Alloalcanivorax dieselolei B5: one gene and its partners. The protein of the gene in region 1 interacts with the protein of each later gene in a pairwise test. Links are inferred from orthologs where the notes say so. Each region holds a gene or a part of one and is shown on either strand. Other genes may lie near its edges.

What was found.
Region 2: the proteins of B5T_RS17755 (region 1) and ftsZ interact in binary tests that used the Escherichia coli proteins (3 or more experiments, as listed by UniProt). The link is inferred for Alloalcanivorax dieselolei B5 from one-to-one orthologs.
Region 3: the proteins of B5T_RS17755 (region 1) and B5T_RS05875 interact in binary tests that used the Escherichia coli proteins (3 or more experiments, as listed by UniProt). The link is inferred for Alloalcanivorax dieselolei B5 from one-to-one orthologs.

What each region holds. Positions count from the first base shown.
Region 1 is NC_018691.1:3,988,493-3,998,888, forward strand. Bases 3,943-6,929 are described here. They hold B5T_RS17755 (rod shape-determining protein), read right to left. Parts: upstream 5,965-6,929; coding sequence 4,921-5,964; downstream 3,943-4,920. Other genes in these bases: mreD (rod shape-determining protein MreD), read right to left, coding at 3,943-3,999; mreC (rod shape-determining protein MreC), read right to left, coding at 3,996-4,874; gatC (Asp-tRNA(Asn)/Glu-tRNA(Gln) amidotransferase subunit GatC), read left to right, coding at 6,319-6,606; gatA (Asp-tRNA(Asn)/Glu-tRNA(Gln) amidotransferase subunit GatA), read left to right, coding at 6,613-6,929. Also shown: B5T_RS17735 (YhdP family protein), read right to left, coding at 1-2,828; B5T_RS17740 (Maf family protein), read right to left, coding at 2,855-3,475; more of mreD, read right to left, coding at 3,508-3,942; more of gatA, read left to right, coding at 6,930-8,067; Asp-tRNA(Asn)/Glu-tRNA(Gln) amidotransferase subunit GatB, read left to right, coding at 8,064-9,521; B5T_RS17775 (S41 family peptidase), read left to right, coding at 9,610-10,396. UniProt on the Escherichia coli protein: Forms membrane-associated dynamic filaments that are essential for cell shape determination. Acts by regulating cell wall synthesis and cell elongation, and thus cell shape.
Region 2 is NC_018691.1:3,870,981-3,881,270, forward strand. The notes cover bases 6,457-9,337. They hold ftsZ (cell division protein FtsZ), read right to left. Parts: upstream 8,539-9,337; coding sequence 7,375-8,538; downstream 6,457-7,374. Other genes in these bases: lpxC (UDP-3-O-acyl-N-acetylglucosamine deacetylase), read right to left, coding at 6,457-7,237; ftsA (cell division protein FtsA), read right to left, coding at 8,714-9,337. In the rest of the region: B5T_RS17195 (Nudix family hydrolase), read right to left, coding at 1-314; bifunctional glutamate N-acetyltransferase/amino-acid acetyltransferase ArgJ, read right to left, coding at 317-1,522; preprotein translocase subunit SecA, read right to left, coding at 1,692-4,424; B5T_RS17210 (M23 family metallopeptidase), read right to left, coding at 4,610-5,536; B5T_RS17215 (hypothetical protein), read left to right, coding at 5,773-6,243; more of lpxC, read right to left, coding at 6,323-6,456; more of ftsA, read right to left, coding at 9,338-9,949; B5T_RS17235 (cell division protein FtsQ/DivIB), read right to left, coding at 9,969-10,290. UniProt on the Escherichia coli protein: Essential cell division protein that forms a contractile ring structure (Z ring) at the future cell division site. The regulation of the ring assembly controls the timing and the location of cell division.
Region 3 is NC_018691.1:1,280,330-1,285,097, reverse strand. What follows is about bases 1,769-4,768. They hold B5T_RS05875 (RodZ domain-containing protein), read right to left. Parts: upstream 3,731-4,768; coding sequence 2,807-3,730; downstream 1,769-2,806. Other genes in these bases: rlmN (23S rRNA (adenine(2503)-C(2))-methyltransferase RlmN), read right to left, coding at 4,500-4,768; pilW (type IV pilus biogenesis/stability protein PilW), read right to left, coding at 3,730-4,503; ispG (flavodoxin-dependent (E)-4-hydroxy-3-methylbut-2-enyl-diphosphate synthase), read right to left, coding at 1,769-2,702. Outside these bases: B5T_RS05890 (YfgM family protein), read right to left, coding at 1-160; hisS (histidine--tRNA ligase), read right to left, coding at 173-1,453; more of ispG, read right to left, coding at 1,584-1,768.

The DNA of each region.
Region 1 (10,396 bases):
AACAGCCCCAGCTCCCAGCCGGAACCCGCCGGCATGGCGGAAAAACGGACCTGCCGGAACCGCTGTCCCGCCAGCGTCAATTCACCGACATTGAACACCGCTCTGTTGACCAGACTATTCTGTCCGCCACCGGCGCCGCTGCCGGCAAGGCTGCCGATAAAGGCCATCCAGGCATTAGCGTCGGCCCGGTCCACATGCCCCAGAAAAGTCACGCCCCGGGACGGCATGTTCGGCAGATCCCCCTCGCCCAGCCGGATCACCCCGGCCACCGGGTCGCCGATACGGATCCGGCCATGGCCAACGCCGGCGTACTCCAAACGCAGATCCTGCCGTTCCGGATCCAGACTCAGCCACAGCCGTCGGCTGGTATCCGCCGATTTACCCAGCGGCGCCGGCGCATCGACAGTCACCCCGCGCAACGATGACGAGGCCTCCAGGTGGAAGCCTCGCCCGCGCCAGGGCATGCTCATGGTGATATCCACCGGCACGGTCCCGGATACCGGGGAGAGCCAGTCGAAACCCAGCCATTGCCGCAATCGCGCCGCCGGCACCCCCCCGCTCAATACCAGACGGCTGTCGGCGTCACGGGTGGTCCAGGCGCCGCTGAAGCGGCCTCCCAGCCCTTCCCCCTTGAGGTCCGGCAGATTCAATCCATTGCGGCTGTGAAAGTGCACCGGCGAGGCCACCCCGGTCAGGGTCAACCGCCGCGCCTCATTGGCCACGGTGACGCCACTCGCACTGCCATCCGCCACCACGGTTACCTGTCGCCCTTCGCCTTTTCTCAGCGGCACATCCAGCAGCAGATGCCCTTGCACCCGGCCCTCACGGAAGCGCCAATCCAACAATTCCTTTGGCAAGGTCGCGGCCAGCGGCGTGTCATGGAAAAGGCGATCAACATCCGCGGCCGGACCATTGACCTTGCCCTGCACCACCAGTTGACCGCCCTGCTCGGGAATATCCACCGCCACCTGGCTGATCTGGCTGTTGAGCAAAGTACCGCTGCCGGCGGTGGCCACCAGACGCCGTCCGTCCATCAGCACGTCCGCGTCGGCGGCGGTGGCCACCGGCCAGTCCGGCAGGAATGACAGGGCGACATCGCGGGCCTGATAGCGCATTTGGAAGGTGCGGTCCTGCTGACGTTCGCGATCGATCTTCACCGGCCCCTGGTACAGGAACTGGCCATGATCCAGATGACCGCCCCGGAACGCCTGGCCCAACCAGTCGCGAGCACCGCCGGGCAGGCGCCCAAGCGGAATATAATGACTGGCGCGGGCGCCGTCGCCGTCGAACAGATCCGCCAGCAGACGCAATTCGGGAATGTGTTCCGCCCCGCCCCGCACCCGGGCCATCGCCACCCCCCAGGCATCCGGATTGCGGGCGCGTATCGCGCCGGTGTCCAACGTCCAGGACTGCTCTTCCAGCGACCAGCGCAGCGCACCGGTGAACGCCGCTTCCAGGGCATGGTCATAGAATTCCGGCAGCATCAGGCCAAGCGTGTCGCCCCGCAGATCCGCCAAGCCCCCCTCCGGCGTGGCCGTCAGCCAGCCATTGAGGCCCGAGACGCCAGGCAGTTTATCCACCGCCTGCACCACCAGGTCACTGAAGCGGGCCTGGAGCGAACGCCAGTCCGTTCCCTCGCCGGTCAGATACAGGCTGCGCAACTGGCCTTCGGGTTGGAACACCTCAAGCTTTTGCCGGATCGGCGAGATCGATGCCGGCCACGCGAACGGCCACTGCGCCAACTGCCGTGCCAGCGCCTGCAAACGCAGGCGTTCACCACGGGCCGCCCACCGCGGGGCCTGGCCCTCCCCGGGCCGGTGCCAGGATGCCGCCAGCAGCCCGGGGGCCAGATCGCCGGCCGGCGTTTCACCCCGCACGTTGGAGAGCACCACCTCTCCCCCCTGTTCCGGGTCATAACGGAAGCGCGCGTCCAGATTCAGATCGCTGATCGCCCAGGGGGTTTCCCCATCGGTGAGCACCAGCCGTGGCGCCGAAAGGCGGGCGCTGCCGCTGGTGGGGCGGCCGTCCCTGACATCCAGCCACAGCTGCGTCTTGCCCTTCAGGTTCTCCAGGTCCAGGGGCCACTCACGGGTGTCCGGCAGCCACTCCTCCAGTCGCTCTCCATCCAACGACAAATAGGCGCCAGCATTCACCTGTTCCCAGCGCAGCGGATTGCCATCCAGGCGCAGCCGTCCGTCCACGGAAAAAGGACGGTCACGGGCCTCCAGCTTCACCGCCAGACGATGCTGATCGCCATGGTTGACCAGCGCCAGACGCAAAGACGACGCCAGCGGTGGCAAATCCGGCCATTCCAGGGAAAAGCGAGCGTCGTCGATGACGATACGGTATTGGTGATAGAGCAGGGACAACCAGCGGTCCCATTGCGGTTCACCACCTTCGAAGGCCTCCAGGCCGCGCAGATGGATCCGGCCCTGTTCGTCGCGAACCAGATGCAGATCCACGCCTTCGATACGCAGTTCGTTGAGGCGGGGCTCCCGGGTCAGTAGCGAGGCCAGCACCCGAACGCTGATTTCCACCCGGTCCAGGGTCAGTGGAGACCCGCCTTCCACCGCCGGCAGACTCAGCCCGAACAGCCGGATGCGTGGTGACAGCCCCTCCATCTCGCCTTCCAGGCGATCGATCTCGATGTCGGTGCCGAAGCGCTCCGCCACCAGCGTTTCCAGTTGTGTCTGGTATTCCGGCAGTACCGCCATGAATTGCCGCATGGCCACCACGTACACCGCCAGCAACACCAACGGGATGGCCACCAGCCACCATAGCCAGTCGCGCCAGAAGGCATGTCCGTGCCTGTCGTTTTTTCTGCTCACCTTGGCCTCGTCACCACCTTCGCGCCCTATTCAGCGGGCACGGAGATACCGTAGGGGACCCCTGCCCATTCCAGCAGAGGAAGGGTCTGCTCCAGGGGCAGTCCCACCACCCCACTGTAACTGCCGGCCAGGGACGCCACCAGCGCGGCGCCCAGCCCCTGTATGCCATAGGCACCGGCTTTGTCCCGGCCTTCTCCACGGGCCACATAGGCGCGCCGCTGAGCCGCGGTGAGCGCCCGGAATCTTACCCGGGTTGTCGACATGGCCGTGCGCGCCTCGCCCTGATGCAACACGCAGACCCCGCTGAGCACCCGATGTTCCCGGGCGCACAGGGCATCGATCATGGCCAGGGCATCGTCATCATCGACGGGCTTGCCGAGAATGCGCGCCTCCAGCACCACCGCGGTATCCGCGCCGAGCACCGCACCGGGCGACGTCCGCAGACCATCACCGGCGCCGGCCTTGGCGCGGGCCAAACGGATCACGTATTGCTCGGGAGATTCATCGGGCAAGGGCGTTTCGTCCACGCCCGGAGCCGGCAGGCGAGTGAACCGGGCTCCCACCTGGGTCAATAACTCGGCTCGTCGGGGCGAACCGGAAGCGAGAAACAGCGGCGTCCCCCGCTGAGGTAAAACAACGTCCGTCATGTCGTCCTGCCATCGGCCTGGTCGATCCGTTCTCAGCGCACCAGAAAACGCAACTGCACCCAGCGCAGCGCGGCCACGATCGGCCGCCACAGCACCGCGCTGGCCAGCGTACTGTAAAGGATCGTATAGGGAGGATAATAAGCGCGCCCCACGGATTCCTGCACCAGATAGGCTAGCAGATTCGAGGAGCCGACCAACAGGAACACCACCGCGGTTTGCTGCAAAGCCGGAAAGACACGCATACGCTTGTAGGCGGCCAACATGAAGTAGGCCCCCAGGCTATAGGCCAGAGCCCATTGACCCAGCGTGGTGCCCACCAGCACATCGTGATACAGCCCGACCACGAAGCCCCACAGCACGCCGACCCGATGCGGCAACGCCAGTACCCAGTACATCAACACCAGCAACAGCCAGTCCGGACGCAACCAGTTCAGGTCCTCGGGCAGCGGCACCACCTCCAGCAGACCGGCGAGGAACAGCGTCACCAGGATCACGCCGGTGCCGGCCGGTTTCTCCTTGCTCATTGGCCTTCCTCCTCCGCCATGTCCGGCGGCGCGTCCCCTTGTTCGTCCTGATCAGCGGGAGCGGGCTCCACCGGTTTGGATTCCACCAACAGCACGTGACTGGCGCGATCAATCTGGGCCTTGGGCCGGGCCAGGATATCGGCGAAGGCGGCGCCGGAGCGGTGATCCACACTGACCACCTCGGCCACCGGATAGCCACGGGGATAGAGCTGTCCCAGGCCGGTACTCACCAGCAAGTCGCCCTGCTGCACATCGGCGGTGTCCGGCACGTACAGCAAACGCAGGGTATTGCCCTGGCCGGTACCGGCCAGAATCGCGCGCACCCCGTTGCGGTTAACCTGCACACTCATGGCATGACTGGCGTCGGTGATCAGCAGCACCCGCGAAGCCAGCGGCCCCACTTCCACCACCTGACCGATCAACCCTTGGGCCTCCAGCACGCCCTGGCCACGGCGCACGCCCTCGCGGGCGCCCTTGTTGATCACGATTTCCTGGCGGTTGGGGTCCGGATCCAGACCGATGATCTCCGCCACCAGCACCGATCCTTCCAGGCTCGCCGAAGAGTTCAGCAGCTCGCGCAAGCGGGTGTTTTCCGCCTCCAGCACCGCCAGTTTCTGCACCCGCTGTTCCAGAATCAGCACCTGACGGTTCAGGCGCTCCTGATCTTCCAGCAGTTCACCACGGCTCTGGGTCTGGCGTGAAACGAAACGGGCGGTGTCCACCGGCAGGTGGGCCAGGTACTGGGCCGGCGCGGTGAGGTAGCCGACCACGTAACGGATCGGCTGTGCCCACGGTGTGCGCTGGTCGAGCACCATCAGCACCACGGCCAGCACCAGCGCGATGAGAAGACGGTAAGTAGGGTTGGAAGAGGACATGGCCGTCGGTTACCAGGACGTTGGCGCCGTGAGGCGCCAACGTCTATCAACCCATGGCCAGCATATCAAGCCCGTGGGTATCCATCATTTCCAGGGCCTTGCCACCGCCGCGTGCCACGCACGTCAGCGGATCATCCGCGATGATCACCGGCAGGCCGGTTTCCTCGCTGAGCAGCCGGTCGATATCACGCAGCAGCGCGCCGCCGCCGGTGATCACCAGGCCCCGTTCGGCGATATCGGAAGCCAGCTCCGGGGGCGAAGCCTCCAGGGCATTGCGCACCACATTGACAATGGCGGCCAGCGGCTCCTTGAGCGCTTCCAGGATTTCCTCGGAATTGAGGGTGAACTGGCGCGGCACCCCTTCCGCCAGATTACGCCCGCGAACGTCGATTTCCAGCACCTCGCCACCGGGATAGGCGGTGCCGATTTCGTGCTTGATGCGTTCCGCGGTGGATTCACCGATCAGCGAACCGTATTCCTTGCGCACATAGGCGACGATGGCCTCATCGAAACGGTCACCGCCAATACGCACGGATTCGGAGTAGACTACGCCGTTCAGGGAAATAAGGGCGATTTCGGTGGTGCCTCCACCGATATCCACCACCATGGAGCCACGCGCTTCTTCCACCGGCAGGCCGGCACCGATGGCGGCGGCCATGGGCTCTTCGATCAGGAACACATCACGAGCCCCGGCGCCGTAGGCGGAATCCTGAATGGCCCGGCGCTCCACTTGCGTGGATTTGCAAGGCACACAGACCAGTACCCGGGGCGCCGGCGGGAAAAAGCCGGTGTCATGCACCTTTTTGATAAAGTACTGGAGCATTTTCTCGGTGACGTCGAAATCGGCGATCACCCCGTCCTTCATCGGACGAATGGCGGTAATGTTGCCGGGAGTACGGCCCAACATCCGTTTTGCGTCGGCGCCAACCGCGGCCACGCTCTTTTGGGCACCGTGATGACGAATCGCCACCACCGAGGGCTCATCGAGGACAATACCCCGACCACGCACATAGATCAGCGTGTTGGCGGTCCCCAAATCAATAGAAAGATCGGTGGAGAACATCCCCCGAATACGTTTGATAACGGACATCCTGGCCAGTTTCCTGAAGTCTCGTCGAGAGGAAAGCGCCGTCTTGATCCCGTTTTCACAGGTGACGGCAAGATGGCGCAACTCTAGCAACGGCGGGCCCATCCGGCAAGGCCGACGGATCGGCCGAAGCGCCGCCGGCGCCCCTGTTTTCATCGTACCGGGAGGCGATCATCCGCAATCCCCGGGGCAAGCGCCCGGATTTGCCCTCCCCGGATGCCGGTTCAGTGGCTCCCCGAGGCCGGTCTGTGGTACTTTTTGCGCCTTCCTGAAGCCGATTTCCGATCCCGTGCCGACGCCACGGCGTACTGATACCGGGCTGTGCTGATTCTTGCGAAGAGAACAACGGAGAGAACCATGGCTATTGATTCCAAGGTGGTCGCTCAAGTCGCCCACCTGGCGTGCCTGCAAGTGGACGACAACGAGACCGCGGCATTGAGCGAACGGCTCAACGACATTCTCGCCATGGTGGACCAGTTGCAGCAGGCCGATGTGGATGGCGTCGCGCCTCTGGCCCATCCCCTGGATGTGAGTCAGCCGCTACGCGACGACCACGTTACCGAACCGGACGTGCGCGAACGGGTCATGCCGATCGCCCCGGCCACCGAAGAGGGCTGCTTCCTGGTCCCCCGAGTGATTGAATAAGACGCCATGCATACCAAGACCCTGACCGAACTCAGAGCCGGCCTGGCCGCCCGGGAATTCTCCTCCCGCGAGCTGACCGAACACTTTCTGCGCCGCATCCGGCAATTCGACGGTGAACTCAACAGTCTGATCACCGTCACCGAGGAGCAGGCCCTGGCCCAGGCCGACGCCGCCGACGCCACCCTCGCCCGGGGCGAAGGCGGACTGCTCACCGGCCTGCCCGTGGCCCACAAGGACATCTTCTGTACCGAAGGCGTCCGCACCAGTTGCGGCTCACGCATGCTGGACAACTTCATCGCTCCCTACACCGCCACCGTGGTGGAAAAAATGGCGGCACAGGGCGCGGTGATGCTGGGCAAGACCAACATGGACGAGTTCGCCATGGGCTCCTCCAACGAAACCAGCTTTTATGGCCCGGTGAAGAACCCCTGGGACCAGGAGCGGGTGCCCGGCGGTTCTTCCGGCGGCGCCGCCGCCACTCTGGCCGCGCGCCTGGCTCCGGCCGCCACCGGTACCGACACCGGCGGTTCCATTCGCCAGCCGGCGGCACTGAACGGCGTCACCGGTCTGAAGCCCACTTATGGACGGGTATCGCGCTGGGGCATGATCGCTTTCGCCTCCAGCCTCGACCAAGCCGGCCCGATGGGCCTGAGCGCCGCCGACTGCGCGCTGATGCTGGGCGCCATGGCCGGCCACGACGACAAGGATTCCACCAGCCTCGACCAGCCGGTGGGTGATTATCTCAACGACCTGAACCAGAATCTGGAGGGTCTCAGGATCGGCGTTCCGGAAGAGTTTTTCCCGGAGACTCTGGACGGGGCCATCGCCGAAAGCAGCCGCGAGGCGCTGCGGGAGCTGGAAAAACAGGGCGCCAAACTGGTGCCACTGTCGCTGCCGAGTATCACACTGTCGGTGCCGGCCTACTACGTGATCGCGCCGGCGGAGGCCAGCTCCAATCTGTCCCGCTTCGACGGCGTGCGCTACGGTCACCGCTGTGACGATCCCGTGGATCTGCTGGATCTGTACAAACGCTCCCGTTCCGAAGGCTTCGGCGAGGAGGTCAAACGCCGTATTCTGGTCGGCACCTACGCCCTGTCCGCCGGCTACTACGACGCCTATTACCGCCGCGCCCAGCAGGTCCGCCGCCTGATCCGTGACGACTTCGCCCGCGCCTTCGCCGAGGTGGACGTGATCATGGGGCCGACCAGCCCGGAGACCGCGTTCAAGATCGGCGCCAAGGTAAATGATCCGATCAACATGTACATGGCCGATGTCTTCACCATCGCCGTCAACCTGGCGGGCCTGCCGGCGCTGTCCATGCCCAGCGGTTTCGTCAACGGCTTGCCGGTGGGCACCCAGGTCATCGGCAACTACTTCCAGGAGGGCCGCATCCTCAACGTGGCCCATCGTTATCAACTGGCCACCGACTGGCACCAACGGATTCCGGGAGCGTTCGCATGAGTTGGGAAACCGTTATCGGCCTGGAAGTGCACGTGCAACTGGCCACCGTCTCCAAACTGTTCTCCGCCAGCAGCACCCGCACCGGCGACGAACCGAACAGCAACGCCAGTCTGATTGATCTGGCCATGCCCGGCACTCTGCCGGTGGTCAACCGTGAAGCAATCCGCCACGCAATCCGCTTCGGCCTGGCCATTGACGCGGAAATCGGCCGCCGGTCCGTGTTCGAGCGGAAAAATTATTTTTACCCGGATTTGCCCAAGGGCTATCAGACCACCCAACTGGCCGAGCCCATCGTCGGCGCCGGCGTGGTCGAGCTGCAACTGGAGGACGGTACTCGCAAGAGCGTGCGCATTCACCACGCCCACCTGGAGGAAGACGCCGGCAAATCGCTGCATGAAGCGTTCTCCGACGAAACCGGGCGGGCCATGACCGGCATCGACCTGAACCGGGCCGGCACGCCGCTGATCGAGATCGTCTCCGAACCGGACATGAGCAACGCGGAAGAAGCCGTGGCCTTCGCCCGCAAGTTGCACGCCATCGTCACCTCCCTGGGCATCAGCGACGGCGATATGTCCCAGGGCAACATGCGTTTCGATGTGAACATCTCCGTGCGCCGTCCCGGCGAACCGCTGGGTACGCGTACCGAAACCAAGAACCTGAACTCGTTCCGGTTCATGGAAAAAGCCATCAAACTGGAAGTGGAACGGCAGATCGATGTGCTCGAGGACGGCGGCGAAGTGGTGCAGGAAACGCGCCTGTACAACGGCGAAACCAACACCGCCCGCGCCATGCGCAGCAAGGAAGACGCCAACGATTACCGCTACTTCCCCTGCCCGGACCTGTTGCCGGTGCTGGTCAGTGAAGAGGAAATCAACGAGCTGCGTGACGCGCTGCCGGAACTGCCGGACGCCCGCAAAGCGCGCTTCGTTGAAGCCTACGCGCTCTCCGAATACGACGCCGAACTGCTCTGCGCCGACCTCGCCACCGCCGCCTACTTCGAAGCGGCGGCCAAACAGGGCGGCGACGCCAAGCTGGCGGCCAACTGGGTGATGGGAGAACTGACCGCGCGTCTCAACGCCGACGACATCGGCATCGCGCAAAGTCCGGTGAGCGCCGAACATCTTGGTGAACTGATCCAGCGCATCAAGGACGGCACTATCAGTTCCAAAATCGCCAAGCAGGTGTTTGACGCCTGCTGGGCCGGCGAGGGCAGCCCGGATCAAATCATCGAGAGCAAAGGCCTCAAGCAGATGAGCGACACCGGCGAGTTGGAAAAGATCGTCGATGACATCATCGCCAACCACCCGGCACAGGTAGAGGATTACCATGGCTCCGATGACGCCAAACGGAAGAAAAAGATCGGCTTCTTCGTCGGTCAGGCCATGAAGGCCACGCAGGGCAAGGCGAATCCCCAGCAACTGAACCAGTTGCTGCAACAAAAACTGAACGGTTAATCAAACCGTCACAGGAGCCGGTTTACGCTGCGGCCCGGGATGGGCCGCCCCGGCGCCCGCACAACAACACGATAATAAGGAAATCACCATGGAAGGTTTTCGTCACGCCACACTATTGTCTGCTCTCGTCCTTCTTTCCTCGTGCGGAGGAGGTGGCGGTGGCGGTTCAAGCAGCCCGGCAACCACCTGGCAAGCCGGCCAGTTCGCCGACGCCGGACAATTCGCCAATCAGTGCCTCAGGCCACGCAGCGGCAACCAGTACCCCGATGTGGCGGGATCAGTGCTGGATGAAAACAACTGGTTGCGCGCCTGGAGCCACGAGACCTACCTCTGGTACGACGAGATCCAGGATCGCAATCCCGGCAATTATGATAACCCGCTGGCTTATTTCGACCTGTTGAAAACGGAAGCCATCACCGCCAGCGGCACGCCGAAGGATCAATTTCATTTCACCATGTCCAGTGACGAATGGAACGCGCAATCCCAATCCGGCGTGGCACTGGGTTACGGCATGCAGTGGGTGATCGTCGATCCTTACCTGCCACGGGACGTGCGGGTGGCCTATCACGATCAGCAAGACCGCCCCGACCTGCCGCCACGAGGCGCCCGGCTTTTGTCCGTCGACGGCGTCAGCATGGAATGGAGCAATGACGTGGATACGCTGAACGCGGGCTTGTTTCCCACCCGCGAAGACGAGCAACATGAGTTCGAGTTCGCATATCCCGATGACAGCCTGCATACCATCACACTCGCCGCCGAAACCATCACCTCCGAGCCGGTACAGAAAGTACAGGTGCTGACCAGCGCCGGCGGCAAACGGGTAGGCTACATGCTGTTCAACGACCACATCGCCACCGCAGAAAAAGCGCTACTGG
Region 2 (10,290 bases), 110 kb from region 1 along the record:
TCGCGGCCGTGGGGCTCGCCGCTGTAGCGCCGCACCTCACGAAAATGCAGGGTGACCTTGAGGTCCGGGTAGCGGTGGCGCACAGTCATGAACGGCGCGCATCCGGTCACATCCAGCCCGAGCTCCTCGTGCAGTTCGCGGGCCAGGGCAACGTCGAGGGCCTCTCCCGGCTCCACCTTGCCGCCCGGGAACTCCCACAGCCCGCCCTGATGCTTGTGCTCCGGGCGGCGGCTGAGACACAAGCGTCCGTCTCCGTCGCGAATAATGCCCGCCACCACCGTGATTTCCGGAACGGTCTCATGGGAATCGGACATGGTCAGGTACGGTACTCGGCGTTGATTTTCACGTAGTCATAGCTGAAATCACAGGTCCACATTTGCCCTCGACCCGTTCCCGCCGCCAGGTCCACGCGGATGGTGATTTCCGCACGTGCCATGACGGCGGCGCCGCGTTCCTCGGTGTAATCGTCGTCGACGCCGCCTTCATTGACGATACGAACCTCATCCAGCCAGATCGCCACCCGGTTCACATCCAGGGTGTCGATCGGCGCCCGCCCCACGGCGGCCAGGATCCGGCCCCAGTTGGGGTCGGAGGCAAACAGGGCGGTTTTGACCAACGGGGAGTGGGCAATGGTCTCCGCCACCGCCAGGGCGTCAGCGTCACTGGCGGCGCCTTGCACCTGAATCTCGACGAACTTGGAGGCCCCTTCGGCATCGCGGATCAGCGCCTGGGCCAGTTCCACGAACACCTGCTCCAACGCCTGAAACACCAGGCGGGCAGCTTCGCTGTCCTCCTGCTCGATCGGCGCCGCTCCGGACTGGCCGGTGGCGATCAGAATGCAGGCGTCATTGGTGGAGGTGTCACCATCCACGGTGATGCGATTAAACGAGGCGTCCGCCAGTTGGCGCACCCAGCGATCCAGCACCGGCTTGGCGATATCCGCGTCGGTGGCGATGTAACCCAGCATGGTCGCCATGTTCGGCCTGATCATGCCGGCCCCCTTGGCGATGCCGGTGATGTTCACCGGTACGCCGTCCAGCTCCAGGCGGTGACTGGCCACTTTCGGCACCGTATCGGTGGTCATGATGCCCTCGGCGGCACGACCCCAGCCGTGCTCATCCAGGGTCTCCAGCGCCGCCGGCAAACCGTTTTCGAACGGCTCCATGGCGAACGGTTCACCAATCACGCCGGTGGAAAACGGCAGCACCTCAGCCGGATGACACAGAGCCAGTTCCGACAGCAACACGCAGGTCTCCTCACACAGCGCCACCCCCTTGTCACCGGTACCGGCATTGGCATAGCCGGTGTTGATCATCAGGTAGCGAGGGGCTTTTTCCGCCAGGTTACGGCGTGCCACCTGTACCGGCGCGGCCTGGAAGCGGTTGCGGGTGAATACGCCGGCGGCACGGCTGCCTTGCGCCAGCTCGATCACCACCAGGTCCTTACGTTGGGCTTTTTTTATGCCCGCTTCCACCGCGGCCAGGCGCACCCCGGCCACCGGAAACCACTGCGACTGCGTCATGTTCGATCCTTCACCAAGGGTCATGGAATAATTCGGGCCATCTGTTCGCGGCCCCGGTTAATAGCATGGCCTTTCCTGGCCGAAAGGGGCAAGGGCCCCGAACGCACCAACCCCGCCGATGGCGGGGTTGGATGGGAAAGTGCTCACCCCTTGCGGGGGACCACAATGATCACGTTTCCAGACGGCCGCAGCAGTGCTTGTACTTTTTGCCGGAACCGCAAACACAGGGTTCATTGCGGCCCACCTTGCGGCCTTCACGCACCACCGGCTGGGCTACCTGCGGCGGCCCCTGGGTCTGGATACCGTCGCCGGACGCGGTGGGCGCGGCCATCTGCTCTTGTTGCGCCTTCATCCGCTCCGCCTGTATCCGGGCTTCTTCCTGGCGCTGGGCTTCCAGCCGTTCCACTTCGTCATCGCGTCGCACCTCGAAATTATGCAGTACGCGGATCAGCTCGTGCTGGATCTGGTTCAGCATGGCCTGGAACAACTCGAAGGCTTCCTTCTTGTATTCCTGTTTCGGGTTCTTCTGCGCGTAACCGCGCAAGTGGATGCCCTGGCGCAGATGATCCATGCTGGCCAGGTGGTCTTTCCAATGACGGTCGAGGATCTGCAACATCAGGTGTTTTTCGATCTGGCGCAGAGTTTCCTCGCCGACTTCCTGCTCCTTGCGGCGGTATTCCTCTTCCATGGTCTCGATGACCTTTTCCACCACCCCGTCGATGTGCAGCCCGGTATCTTCCTGCAGCCACTGGCTTACCGGCGCCCGGCAGCTGTACTCGGTCGCCAGGGTACGCTCCAGTCCATCCACATCCCATTGATCTTCCACGGAACCGGGCGGCATGTAGGCGTGAATTTCATCCGGCATCACGTCACGACGGATGCTTTCGATGGAGGACGCTAGGCTCTCGGATTCCAGAATCTGCTCGCGCTGGCTGTACACCACGCGGCGCTGGTCATTGGCCACGTTATCGTATTCAAGCAGATTCTTACGGATATCGAAGTTGCGCGCTTCCACCTTGCGCTGGGCGTTCTCGATGGCGCGGGTCACCCAGCGGTGCTCGATGGCCTCACCGTCCTTCAGGCCGAGCGAACGCATCATGTTACGTACCCGGTCGGAAGCGAAGATGCGCATCAGGTCGTCTTCCATGGACAGGAAAAAGCGGGTGTACCCCGGATCGCCCTGACGGCCGGCACGGCCACGCAACTGGTTGTCGATACGGCGGGATTCGTGCCGCTCGGAGCCGATGATATGCAAGCCGCCGGCCTCCAGCACCCGGGCGTGGTTGTCCCGCCATTCGTCCCGGATCTTCTGCGCTTCCGCGCCATCCGGATCGTCGAGATGCTTGATCTGCTCCTCCGGATTGCCGCCGAGCACGATGTCGGTACCCCGGCCGGCCATGTTGGTGGCGATGGTCACGCTGCCCGGGCGCCCGGCCTGGGCAATGATCTGGGCTTCACGCTCGTGCTGCTTGGCGTTCAGCACCTCGTGTTTGATCTTGTCCTGATTGAGGCGATTGGACAGGTATTCGGAGGCCTCGATGGTGGCGGTGCCCACCAGCACCGGCGCGCCTTTTTCGACGCACTGTTTCACTTCGTCGACAATCGCTTCGAATTTTTCCTTCAGCGTCAGATAGACCAGATCGTTGGCGTCGATCCGCGCCATCGGACGGTTGGTGGGGACCACCACCACATCCATACCGTAGATCTGACGAAACTCCACCGCTTCGGTGTCGGCGGTGCCGGTCATACCGGAAAGTTTGTCGTAAAGACGGAAGTAGTTCTGGAACGTGGTCGAGGCGAGCGTCTGGTTCTCCTGCTGGATGCGCACCCCTTCCTTGGCTTCCACCGCCTGGTGGATGCCGTCGGACCAGCGCCGGCCCGGCATGGTCCGACCGGTGTGCTCATCGACGATAACGATCTGGTCGTTCTGCACCACGTACTCCCGATCCCGGTGGAACAAGGCGTGGGCCTTCAGGGCGGCGTGCACGTGATGCAGCAGCGTCAGATTATGGGCCGCGTACAGGCTCTCCCCCTGCTCCAGCAGATCGTTCTCCACCAGCAAGGACTCGATCAGCTGGTGGCCTTCCTCGGTCAGCTCCACTTGCCGCTGTTTCTCATCGATCACATAGTGACCGGTTTCATCGCCCTCTTCCGGCTGCGGCTGAAGCCGTGGCATCAGCAGATTGATCTGGCGATACAGTTCGGAGGAGTCGGAGGCGGGACCGGAAATGATCAGCGGGGTACGGGCTTCATCGATGAGGATGGAATCCACTTCATCGACGATGGCGAAGTTGAGTTTGCGCTGCACCCGGTCTTCCAACCGGAAGGCCATGTTGTCACGCAGATAGTCGAAGCCGTATTCGTTGTTGGTGCCGTAAATAAGGTCGGAACCATAGGCTTCGCGTTTTTCCGGCGCCGGCTGCTGGGAGTAAATAATGCCGACGGTGAGGCCGAGAAACTCGTACAGGGGACGCATCCAGTTGGCGTCCCGCTCGGCCAGGTATTCGTTTACGGTCACCACGTGCACGCCCAGACCGGACAGGGCGTTGAGATAGGCCGGCAAGGTCGCGGTGAGGGTTTTACCTTCACCGGTACGCATCTCGGCGATACGCCCTTCGTGCAAAGCGATCCCGCCCAATAACTGCACATCGAAGTGACGCATGCCCATGACTCGCGTGGCGGCCTCGCGGACCACGGCGAACGCTTCCGGCAACAGCTCATCCAGCGTCTTGCCCTCGGCGAAGGCGCCCCTCAATTCGCCGGTCTTGGCTTTCAGCGCCTCGTCATCCAGTTTGGCCATGTCGTCACCAAGCGCGTTGATCGCCGTGACCAGGCGGCTCATACGCTTGAGTTCACGGTCATTTTTGGTGCCGAAGACTTTCTTTGCGATGGAAGACAGCATGAAACGTCCGTTTTTTCTCAATGGGTGGAGCAGAGCGCCCCGCGCTAAGGAGGGATCATTCTACTCACGAGATTGGGTAGGGGCGACCATAATTCAAGCCTTGGGCGGAGGAATCAAGACCCGGGTGACGGTCCCGGGCCAATGGGGGCGCTTGACAGCACCCCGCCCCTCCCGGAATGACCAGGCTAGCGGCGCGCCCGAGCGATATAAGGGGAAGGATCCACCTGTTGGCCGTTCTTCAACACTTCATAGTGCACGTGGGGACCGGTGGAACGGCCGCTGGTGCCAACGATGGCGACGGTATCGCCGGTGCGCACGATATCCCCGACTTCCACGGTGACGCTCTTGGCATGGGCATAGCGGGAGCTGATGCCGTTACCGTGATTGACTTCCACCAATTGGCCGTAGCCGGTTTTCTTGCCCGCGAAGGTGACGACACCGGACGCGGTGGCAATGATCGGCGATCCGTCCCGGGCGGCGAAATCCACGCCCTTGTGCCACGCCACCCGGCCGCTGAACGGATCGGTGCGGCGGCCATAACGGCTGGACATCCAGCCATGCGGAATCGGTCGGCCGGAAAGGAAGGTTTCGTCCTTGAGCTGACGGTTGGCCAGCAGCTTTTCCAGGATGTCCAACTGCTGCTCGCGCCGCTGCAAGGCGGTGGTCACCCGCTCCAGTTCCTGCATGAAGGACGGCGGCGTAAAGCTGCTGCTGCCCTCCACTTCAGGCCCCCCGATGGCCGGGGCGCTGCTGAAATCAAATTCCTGGCCGTCGATGCCGGCCACGTCCACCAGGCGTTCCCCGAGCGCGTCCAGGCGTACCAGACGGGCTTCGGTGTCCGCCAGTTGCAGGGTCAGGGCGCGGAACTGCTCAGCGCTGAGACGGGACAAGTCCGCCACTTCACGCTTCTGCTCGTTGAGTTCGCTCTGGAACCGCTCGGCCACGGCTTCGGTGTATGCCGGCGGCACCAGTTTGTAGTTCAGCCAGTAGGCGCCGGTACCCAGGGCCACCGGCAGCGCCACCATTACCAAAAGCGCCAGATACAGCCAGGATCGGGATAACTGCACCGATCGGGCATGGCCGCCCTTGCTGTTAAGCCATATGATGTTCATGAGTGTGGAAACACCCCTTCCAAAAAGTCTTCAGGCCAGCGGTCTGCAGGCCCGCGGAATATCCATTCATAAATGACAATGCCGGTGGTGCCGGGCGGCACCGTCCCCGCTGGTCTCCCCGGTTTCCTTCGTGCCACCCGGCCGGTTATGGTCTGGCCGTGGTTCGACGAGCCCGGAGTAGCTGGCGAGAGACTTATCGTTTTTTTACAATTAGCCGGGTAGTGTAAGGAAATACCATGGCCAACACAAACCGGCCCCAAAACCTCGGGGCACTGCTCAAACGCCATCCCAGATTGGGACGGCTGGCGGCCAATGCCCGCGCCCAGCCCGCGCCCTCTCAAGGCGGCGACCCGCGAGCGTGCCTGCCGCCCGCGCTGCGTGACCGGGTCATGCTGGTGGAAGAATCGCAACGCTGGCTGGCGCTGGTGGAAAACAGCGCCACCGCGCAGTTGTTGCGCTTCCATCTGCCCCGGCTGCAACGGGCTCTGCCCGGCGCCGCCAGCGTCAAAATCGTGGTGACCGGCCGGCGCCAGCTTGATAGCGGCTCCGGTTCCTCCACGCACGCCACAGATGAAGGCAAATACCGTGCCATGGGACCGGTTCTGGATGCGGAAAGCGCGGCTCATATCGCGCGCGCGGCGCGTGACATGGACGATCCGGGTCTGCGTGAGGCCCTGGCCCGACTGGCCAGCCGGGTCAAAAAGTGACGGGAAGGATCATCTGAAAGGCGTAACTGCCCACCCCGGCCGCGGGAGGGTGGCCGGGGTGGATCGGGGAAGCACACCGTTATTCGGCGGTGGCCAAAGGTCCGGCGTAGGAGATCGGCGCCGCGTCAGCGTCCTCGAACGTCACCACTTCGTAGGCCTCCGGCTGGCTCAGCAGTTCGCGCAGCAGGGCGTTGTTCAAAGCGTGACCGGACTTGTGGCCCACGAATTCGCCAATCAGGCTGTAGCCCAATTGATACAGGTCGCCGATGGCGTCCAGCATCTTGTGCTTCACGAATTCGTCGTCGTAACGCAGACCGTCCTCGTTAAGGATGCGGTATTCGTCCACCACGATGGCATTGTCGACACTGCCGCCCAACGCCAGGTTCTGGCTGCGCAGGAACTCGATATCACGCATGAACCCGAAGGTCCGGGCGCGCGCCACTTCCTTCACGAACGAGGTCGTGGAGAAATCGATGCTCGCCAGTTGATCGCGTTCCTCGAAGACCGGGTGGTCGAATTCGATCGAGAAAGTCACCTTGAATCCGTCAAAAGGCACGAAAGTGGCAACCTTGTCGCCTTCTTTCACCGTCACCTTCTTCTTGATCCGGATGAACTTCTTGGCCGCCTCCTGCTCACGGATACCCGCGGACTGCAGCAGGAATACGAAGGGCCCGGCACTGCCATCCATGATCGGGACTTCCGGTGCCGACAACTCCACATAGGCGTTATCGACCCCCAGCCCGGCCATGGCGGAGAGCAAATGCTCGACCGTGCCCACCTTGACGCCATTCTGCACCAGGGTCGTGGACAAGGTGGTTTCTCCCACATTGTGGGCACCCGCCTTGATCTCCACCACCGGATCCAGATCCACGCGGCGGAACACGATGCCAGTGTCCACCGGCGCCGGACGTACCGTCAGGTAGACTTTCTCACCAGTATGCAACCCTACGCCGGTGGCGCGGATTACGTTTTTGAGTGTTCGTTGTCTGATCATCGATTCGTCACAAAGCTACCGGTATCCTGAAAAATAAGGATACTGCCATCCTCGAAGCGTTATAAGAGGATAAGTATACCCAAAATCCTCTTACCGCACCATTGACCGTGCCTATCGCGCCGTTAGCCGCGCCGCCGTCAGTCGGCCTGACGGCGGAGGAAGGTCGGGATATCAATGAAGTCCAGATCTTCCGCGGTACTCACCGCGCCACGGCCGGAACCGCCCATGCTTTGTTGCACGGCACGACGGCGCTCGACGGCGGGACGCTCCAGGTCGTTGTAGTCCACCCGGCCTTCCGCGCCCAACGAGTTCTGACGGCCACGCACCACTTTCAGTTCCTGCTGGGCGCCCAAACCGGTGGCGACCACCGTCACGCTGATATTGTCGCCCATATCCGGGTCGATGGCCGTGCCGATGATCACATTGGCTTCCTCGCTGGCCAGCTCGCTGACGATGTCACCCACCTCGGAGAACTCGTCCAGAGCGATGGACTCGTTGGCGGTGATGTTGATCAGGATGCCACGGGCGCCACGCAGATCCACATCTTCCAGCAGCGGGCTGGAAATGGCGGCCTGAGCGGCTTCGGAAGCCCGGTTGTCGCCGGTGGCGATACCGGTACCCATCATCGCGGTACCCAGTTCACTCATCACCGTGCGCACATCGGCGAAGTCGACGTTGATCATGCCGGGACGGACGATCAGATCGGCGATCCCTTTCACCGCGCCCTGCAGTACTTCGTTGGCCGCTTTGAACGCGTCCAGCAGGGTGGTGGAACCGCCCAGCACCGACTGCAACTTCTCGTTGGGGATGGTGATCAGGGAGTGCACTTGGTCGCGCAGGGCCTGGATGCCTTCCTGAGCGGAGCGCATGCGCTTCTTGCCCTCGAACGGGAACGGTTTGGTCACCACCGCCACCGTGAGGATACCCAGTTCCTTGGCGATCTCGGCCACCACCGGCGCCGCGCCGGTACCGGTACCACCGCCCATGCCGGCGGTGACGAACACCATGTCCGCGCCGTCGAGCAACTCGGCGATGCGGTCACGGTCCTCCAGCGCCGCCTGCCGGCCGATTTCCGGATTGGCACCGGCACCCAGACCCTTGGTCACCTGGCTGCCCAGTTGAATCACGGTCTTGGCCGAGGAATTGCGCAGGGCCTGTGCATCGGTATTGGCGCAAATGAAATCCACGCCTTCCACGTTAGAGCGCACCATGTGGTCCACGGCATTGCCGCCGCCACCACCAACGCCCACCACTTTGATCACCGCGCCATGGGGTACGGAATCTTCCAGTTTGAATTGCATAATTGATCTCCCGCTTGTTGCTTCCCTGGTTACTGCTTTTTCCAAATCGGGCCAACCTGCCCGGCCCGTCTTGAAACCGTTGAAATCGCTCCACGCTTGCACGCTTCACGCAACACGCGAAAACCACTCCGATTCAGCGTGCTGCGTGCTGGCGTGTTGCGTGCCAGCGTTTTCATCAAAAATTGCCCTGGAACCAGCGCTTGAAGCGCTCGACCCAGTTCACTTGTCCACCACCGGCCTGGGCACGCGCGCTCAGGCCTTCCTTCTCCATCCGCAGCCCGTAGAGCAGCAGGCCCACGGAAGTGGAATAAATCGGGTTGCGCACCACGTCGGTGAGCCCGGCCACGCCCTGCGGCGTACCCAGCCGTACCGGCATGTGGAAAATCTCCTCCGCCAGTTCCACCGCGCCTTCGATCTTCGAGGAGCCACCGGTCAGAACGATGCCGCCGGGGATCAGGTCCTCGTACCCGGAGCGGCGGATTTCCGCCTGGATCAGGGTGAACAGTTCGTCGTAACGCGGCTCCACCACCTCGGCCAGATTCTGGCGGCTGAGGGTGCGCGGTGGCCGGTCGCCGACGCTGGGCACCTTGATGGTTTCGTCGGCGCCGGCCAGTTGCGTCAGCGCGCAGGCGTACTTGATCTTGATCTCGTCGGCGTGCTGCTTCGGCGTGCGCAGCGCCATGGCGATATCGTTAGTGACCTGATCACCGGCAATCGGAATATTGGCGGTGTGCCGGATCGCCCCTTCGGTGAAGATGGCGATATCGGTGGTGCCGCCGCCGATGTCGACGATGCACACGCCCAGTTCACGCTCGTCCTCGGTCAGTACCGAATAGGCGCTGGCCAGTTGCTCGAGGATGATGTCCTCCACTTCGAGACCGCAGCGGCGCACGCATTTTTCCACGTTCTGGGCCGCGTTCACGGCGCAGGTCACCAGGTGCACCTTGGCTTCCAGGCGCACCCCGCTCATGCCCACCGGCTCGCGCACCCCTTCCTGGTTGTCCACCACGTATTCCTGCGGCAGCACATGCAGGGTCTTCTGGTCCGCCGGAATCGCCACCGCCTGGGCGGCGTCGATGACGCGGTCGATATCCGCCTGCATCACCTCCCGGTCACGGATGGCGACAATGCCGTGGGAGTTGAGGCTGCGCACGTGGGATCCGGCGATGCCGGCGTAGACCGAGTGGATCTGGCACCCGGCCATCAGTTCCGCTTCCTCCACCGCCCGCTGGATCGAGCGCACCGTGGCCTCGATATCCACCACCACGCCTTTCTTCATGCCGCGGGAGGGCTGCGAGCCGAGGCCCACCACCTCGACGGTGCCTTCGCTGGTCACCTGACCGACGATCGCCACCACCTTGGAGGTACCGATGTCCAGTCCCACGATCATGTTGTCCATTGCGTTCGCCATTAGCGCCTGCCTCGATCCGTTATACTTTGCCCGCCCGGCGGGCGGATGCCGCTTGCGCGTCCTGGTCATCCCGCCAGGTGACCGCCACGCCATCGGCGTAGCGCAGATCCACCCGGGCCACGCCGCGACTGTCGGTGCTCAGCACCCCGCGGTACAACCGCACGAAGCGGCGCAGCTTGTTCACGTACTGTTCCCGATCCACCACCAACTGCATGTTGTTATTCAGGGTCAGGCGGGCGGTGAGACGCGCGTTCACCTCCATCCGCTCGATCCCCAAGCCAATGTCGCTGAGCAGTTTGGCCATGCTGTGGTAGTAGCTCATTACTTCGTCGAGCCGTTGT
Region 3 (4,768 bases), 2.7 Mb from region 1 along the record:
CCTTGCCGGCTTCAACGCTTTGATGCTGCTGCCATTGCCGCCAGCCAATCATGGAACCCACCGCCAGTACGATCACCACTACCGTGGCCACGCCGTTTTTCTGCCACCAGTTGCGCAGACGCTCGGCTTGTTCTTCTTCGTCACGGATGTAATCGGCCACCCCTGTTTCTCCTTACGCTTGTGATCTTGCGAGACGTTCGGCCAGCCAGTCGGCCAGGTCGGTCTCGGGCAATTGCTGTTGTTCCGCGTCTTCACGCAGCGGTTTCACCGCCACTTCCCCGCGCGCCACTTCGTCCTCGCCGAGGATCAGCGCGTAGCGGGCGCCGCTGCGGTCGGCTTTTTTCATCTGGCTCTTGAAGCTGCCGCCACCACAGTGGGTGACGATACCGACGCCGGGGAGCCGGTCCCGCAGGCGCTCGGCCAGGGCCAGAGCCTGGGACTGCACTTCGCCCATGGCAGCAATATAGAGTGCCACCGGCGCCGGCAGTTCCGGGTTTTGTTGTTCCAGCAGCAGAATCAGCCGCTCCAGGCCCATGGCGAAGCCCACCGCCGGGGTCGGCTTGCCACCCAGTTGCGCCACCAGGCCGTCGTAACGGCCGCCGGCGCACACCGTGCCCTGGGCGCCCAGAGCCCGGGTGGTCCATTCGAATACGGTTTTGCCGTAATAGTCCAGCCCGCGTACCAAATAAGGGTTGAGGCGGTACTCGATCCCGGCGGCTTCCAGTAACGCACACAGCCTGCGGAAGTGCTCGCGGGCATCGTCGTTAAGAAAGGCTTCCAGCCGCGGTGCCTGCTCCAGCACTTCGCGGGTGCCGGCGTCCTTGCTGTCGAGCACGCGCAGCGGATTGCGTTCCAGCCGGCGGCGGGAGTCGTCGTCCAGGCGCTCGCTGTGCTCACGCAGATACGCCACCAGGGCATCACGGTAGCGGGCGCGGTCTTCGGCGTCTCCCAGTGAATTCAGTTCCAGGGTCACCTGATCGGATAACCCCAGGGCTTTCCACAGACGCGCGGAGAGCAGAATCACCTCGGCGTCGATGTCCGGCCCGTCCATGCCAAAGGTTTCCACGCCGATCTGGTGGAACTGGCGATAGCGGCCGGCCTGCGGACGCTCATGGCGGAACATGGGCCCGGCGTACCACAGCCGCTGGGTCTGATTGTAGAGCAAACCATGCTCCTCGGCGGCGCGCACGCAGCTGGCGGTGCCTTCCGGGCGCAGGGTCAGGCTGTCGCCGTTGCGGTCCTCGAAGGTGTACATCTCCTTCTCGACAATATCGGTGACTTCACCGATACCGCGCTTGAACAGATCGGTCTGTTCCAGGATCGGCGTACGGATCTCCTGGTAACCATAGGCCGCCAGCACCCCGCGCACCTTGTCTTCCAGCCACTGCCACAGCGGTGTCTGCTGCGGCAGGATGTCGTTCATCCCGCGAATGGAGGTGATCTTCTTGCTCACCGGTTCTCCTTGTTAACGCTCGACGCCCGACGCTGGACGCCCGACGCTTGAAACCTGACCGGAAACAACAAACGCCGGAGACTTGCCGCTTTTCGGCGTCAAGCGTCCGGCGTTCGGCATCCGGCGTTCTTTATTCACTACGCGCGATAATACCCTTGGCTTCGTCATCGCGCATTTTTTGCACCTTGGTACGCACCATCCGCTCCAGTTCACTCACCAGGTCTTCCTGCTTGACGTGGTGGCTCTTCTGGCCGTCCTCATAGGACAGATTGTTAGGGGTGCCGCCGGTGAGGCCGACATCGGCTTCCCGCGCTTCACCAGGGCCGTTGACCAGGCAGCCGATCACCGCCAGGTCCACCGACTCGTTGATGTCCTCCAGACGCGCCTCCAATTCGTTGACGGTCTGGATCACATCGAAGTTCTGCCGCGAGCAGCTCGGGCAGGCGATGATGTTGACGCCTTTTTTGCGCAGGTTGAGGCTCTTGAGAATATCGAAACCGACGCGGATCTCCTCCACCGGATCGGTGGCCAGGGAGATACGGATGGTGTCGCCAATGCCTTCCAGCAGCAGACCGCCGAGCGCCACCGCGGATTTCACCGTACCGGAGCGGAACGTGCCGGCCTCGGTGACACCCAGGTGCAGGGGCTGCTCCACCTGGGTGGCCAGCTTGCGGTAGGCTTGCAACGTCATGAACACGTTGGAGGCCTTGACGCTGATTTTGAATTCCTGGAAGTCGTAGCGGTCGAGAATCTCCACGTGCCGCAACGCCGACTCCACCAGCGCGTCGCTGCAGGGTTCGCCGTATTTGCGTTGCAGTTCCTTTTCCAGCGAGCCGGCGTTGACCCCGATACGGATCGGGACCCCGTGGTCACGGGCGGATTGGATCACCGCCCGCACCCGGTCCTCGCGCCCGATATTGCCCGGGTTGATACGCAGGCAGTCGGCGCCTTCGTCGGCCACTTTCAGGGCGATCTTGTAATCGTAGTGGATGTCCGCCACCAGCGGCGCCTGCACCTGTTTCCGGATCTTGCCGAAGGCCTCGGCGGCGTCCATGGTCGGCACCGAAACCCGCACGATATCGGCCCCCACCTCTTCCAGGCGGCGAATCTGCGCCACCGTGGCGTCCACGTCGCAGGTGTCGGTGTTGGTCATGCTCTGCACGGAGATCGGCGCGTCACCGCCAACGGGCACGGATCCCACATGAATCTGCCGGGATTTGCGGCGTTGAATGGAAATTTCCGGTTCCATACTGACTCCTGAAGAGCTGAAACGTCTGATCGACCCGTCACTGCCCGGCACCGGGTCGGGCATTCAACAGCGTTAGGCGGCCGCGGAGACCACGGTAAACGGGGCTACGGTAACGAGAAACGCAACACCTGGCCTGATCCGCTGCCGGGCAGGGTTTCCGCCTTGCCGTTGAGCGTCATCTCGCTGACCGCGGCGGCGTCGCCGACGGTTAGCCGATAAGGCGCTTCGCCATTTAGGGACACGCGATCACCGGCGCTCTGCACGCCTTCCACCAGGCGCTTGCCGGTGGCGTCCACGACCCGGATCCAGCAATCGCGGGAAAAGGCCAATTCCAGCCGATCGCCACCGGCTGCCGCCACCGCGGCTCCCGTTTCACTGTCCGCACCGGCCTCACTGGTCGGCTCCGGGGTCCCCGCCTGTGACTCCACGGCTTCGACCCCACTGTCAGAGCTATTATCCTCCGTATTGGAAGACGGCTCCATGACAGGTTCCGGGGTGGTCGTTCCGGAGTCCAGGGAGGGCTCCGACGGCGATGTCGGGGCGTCCGTATCGGACCCGGTATCAGCCGGCGCTGCTGGTGCCGCCTCCGGCACCACGGATTCTTCCACCGTATCGGGGTACGTACCCGGCGGCTCGGGCTCACCAGCGGAGGGCCATAACCACCATGCCAGAACCAGCAGTAACAGGACCAGTAGTACCAGCAATAGCGGCCAGCGCCAATCACGACGGTTGCTCAGGGGTTCATGCAGGGATTCGGTGGGCACCGGCTCCCGGCGGTTCTGGTTCACATGTTGCTGAAAGCGGGACGCCAGTTCCTCACCGGGCAGCCCGAGCAGCCGGGCGTAATTGCGCAAATACCCTTTAATAAAGGGCGGCTCGGGCAAACGCCCGTAGTCATCTTCCTCGAGAGCCTGAAGGTAGCTCATCGAAAGGTGCAGGTGTTCGGACACTTCCTCACGGGTCATACCCCGCTCTTCACGCACTCGACGCAACTCGGCGCCGGGCAGTTCCGTCCCTGACTCGCTCATTAAGGTGCCTCCTGAGCGCCGCGCCACTCCTGCCAGAGCCGATATTCACGGGAACCCCGGTGGAGATTCTGCAACGCAAGCTCATAACTGGATTGTTGGTCTTTACGGCCCAACGCGTGGGCCAGCCGCACCCCCAGCCACAACCCGGCGGGGTCCTGTCGACCCACCCGCTGGGTGTATTGTTGGTAATAGTCCCAGCCCAGATCGTAGCGCTGATCCTGATAATACAGCCGCGCCAGTTCCAGATTCGGTGTCACGGATCGCGGTTGCAGACGAAGCGCCTTGATAAAGGCTTCTTTCGCCTGCTCCGGCTGGTTCAGGCGCAGATGGCACAGGCCGATATTGCTATAGGCACTGCCCCGCCCTTCATAACCGGGATCGTTGGCGACCCGGCCGAACAGCTTGAGCGCTTCCTGGTACCGACCCTGGCTGTACAGCAGGGTTCCGTAATTGTTCAATGCCGGCGCGTAATCACCGTCGATCCGCAAGGCGCGCTTGTAGTGGCGTTCCTCATTCTCCGGATCGCGCTCGTAGTTATACAACAGTGCCATGGCATTGTGTGCCTTGGCACTGTTGTCATTGAGTGACAGAGCCCGGGAAAAATGTCGCCGGGCCTCGCTGGGATTGCCCTGCTGAAGATATTGAAGACCAGCGGCGACACGGCTGGTGACCGCTTCATCCACCTTGACGTTGTTACGACTGCTCTCCACCGCGCAGCCGGACAGCCAAAGGCCTCCGGCCAGTGCCACAACCAAAAAATGTCGTTTTATCATACAGACGCCGCATTGCCATCGGCCTGTTCGGTGCGGTGAAACACCGATTTTTTCCAACGTTCGGCACGACGGGTGCGGTCCTGCACCGTGCCCACCAATTGTCCGCAGGCGGCGTCGATGTCGTCGCCCCGGGTGGTGCGTACCGTGGTCAGCAGGCCATGGTCATTAAGGAATTTATGGAACTCCAGGATGTCTTTTTTCCGGGAGCGCTCATAGCCAGCGTGGGGGAAGGGGTTGAAGGGAATCAGGTTGACCTTCACCGGAA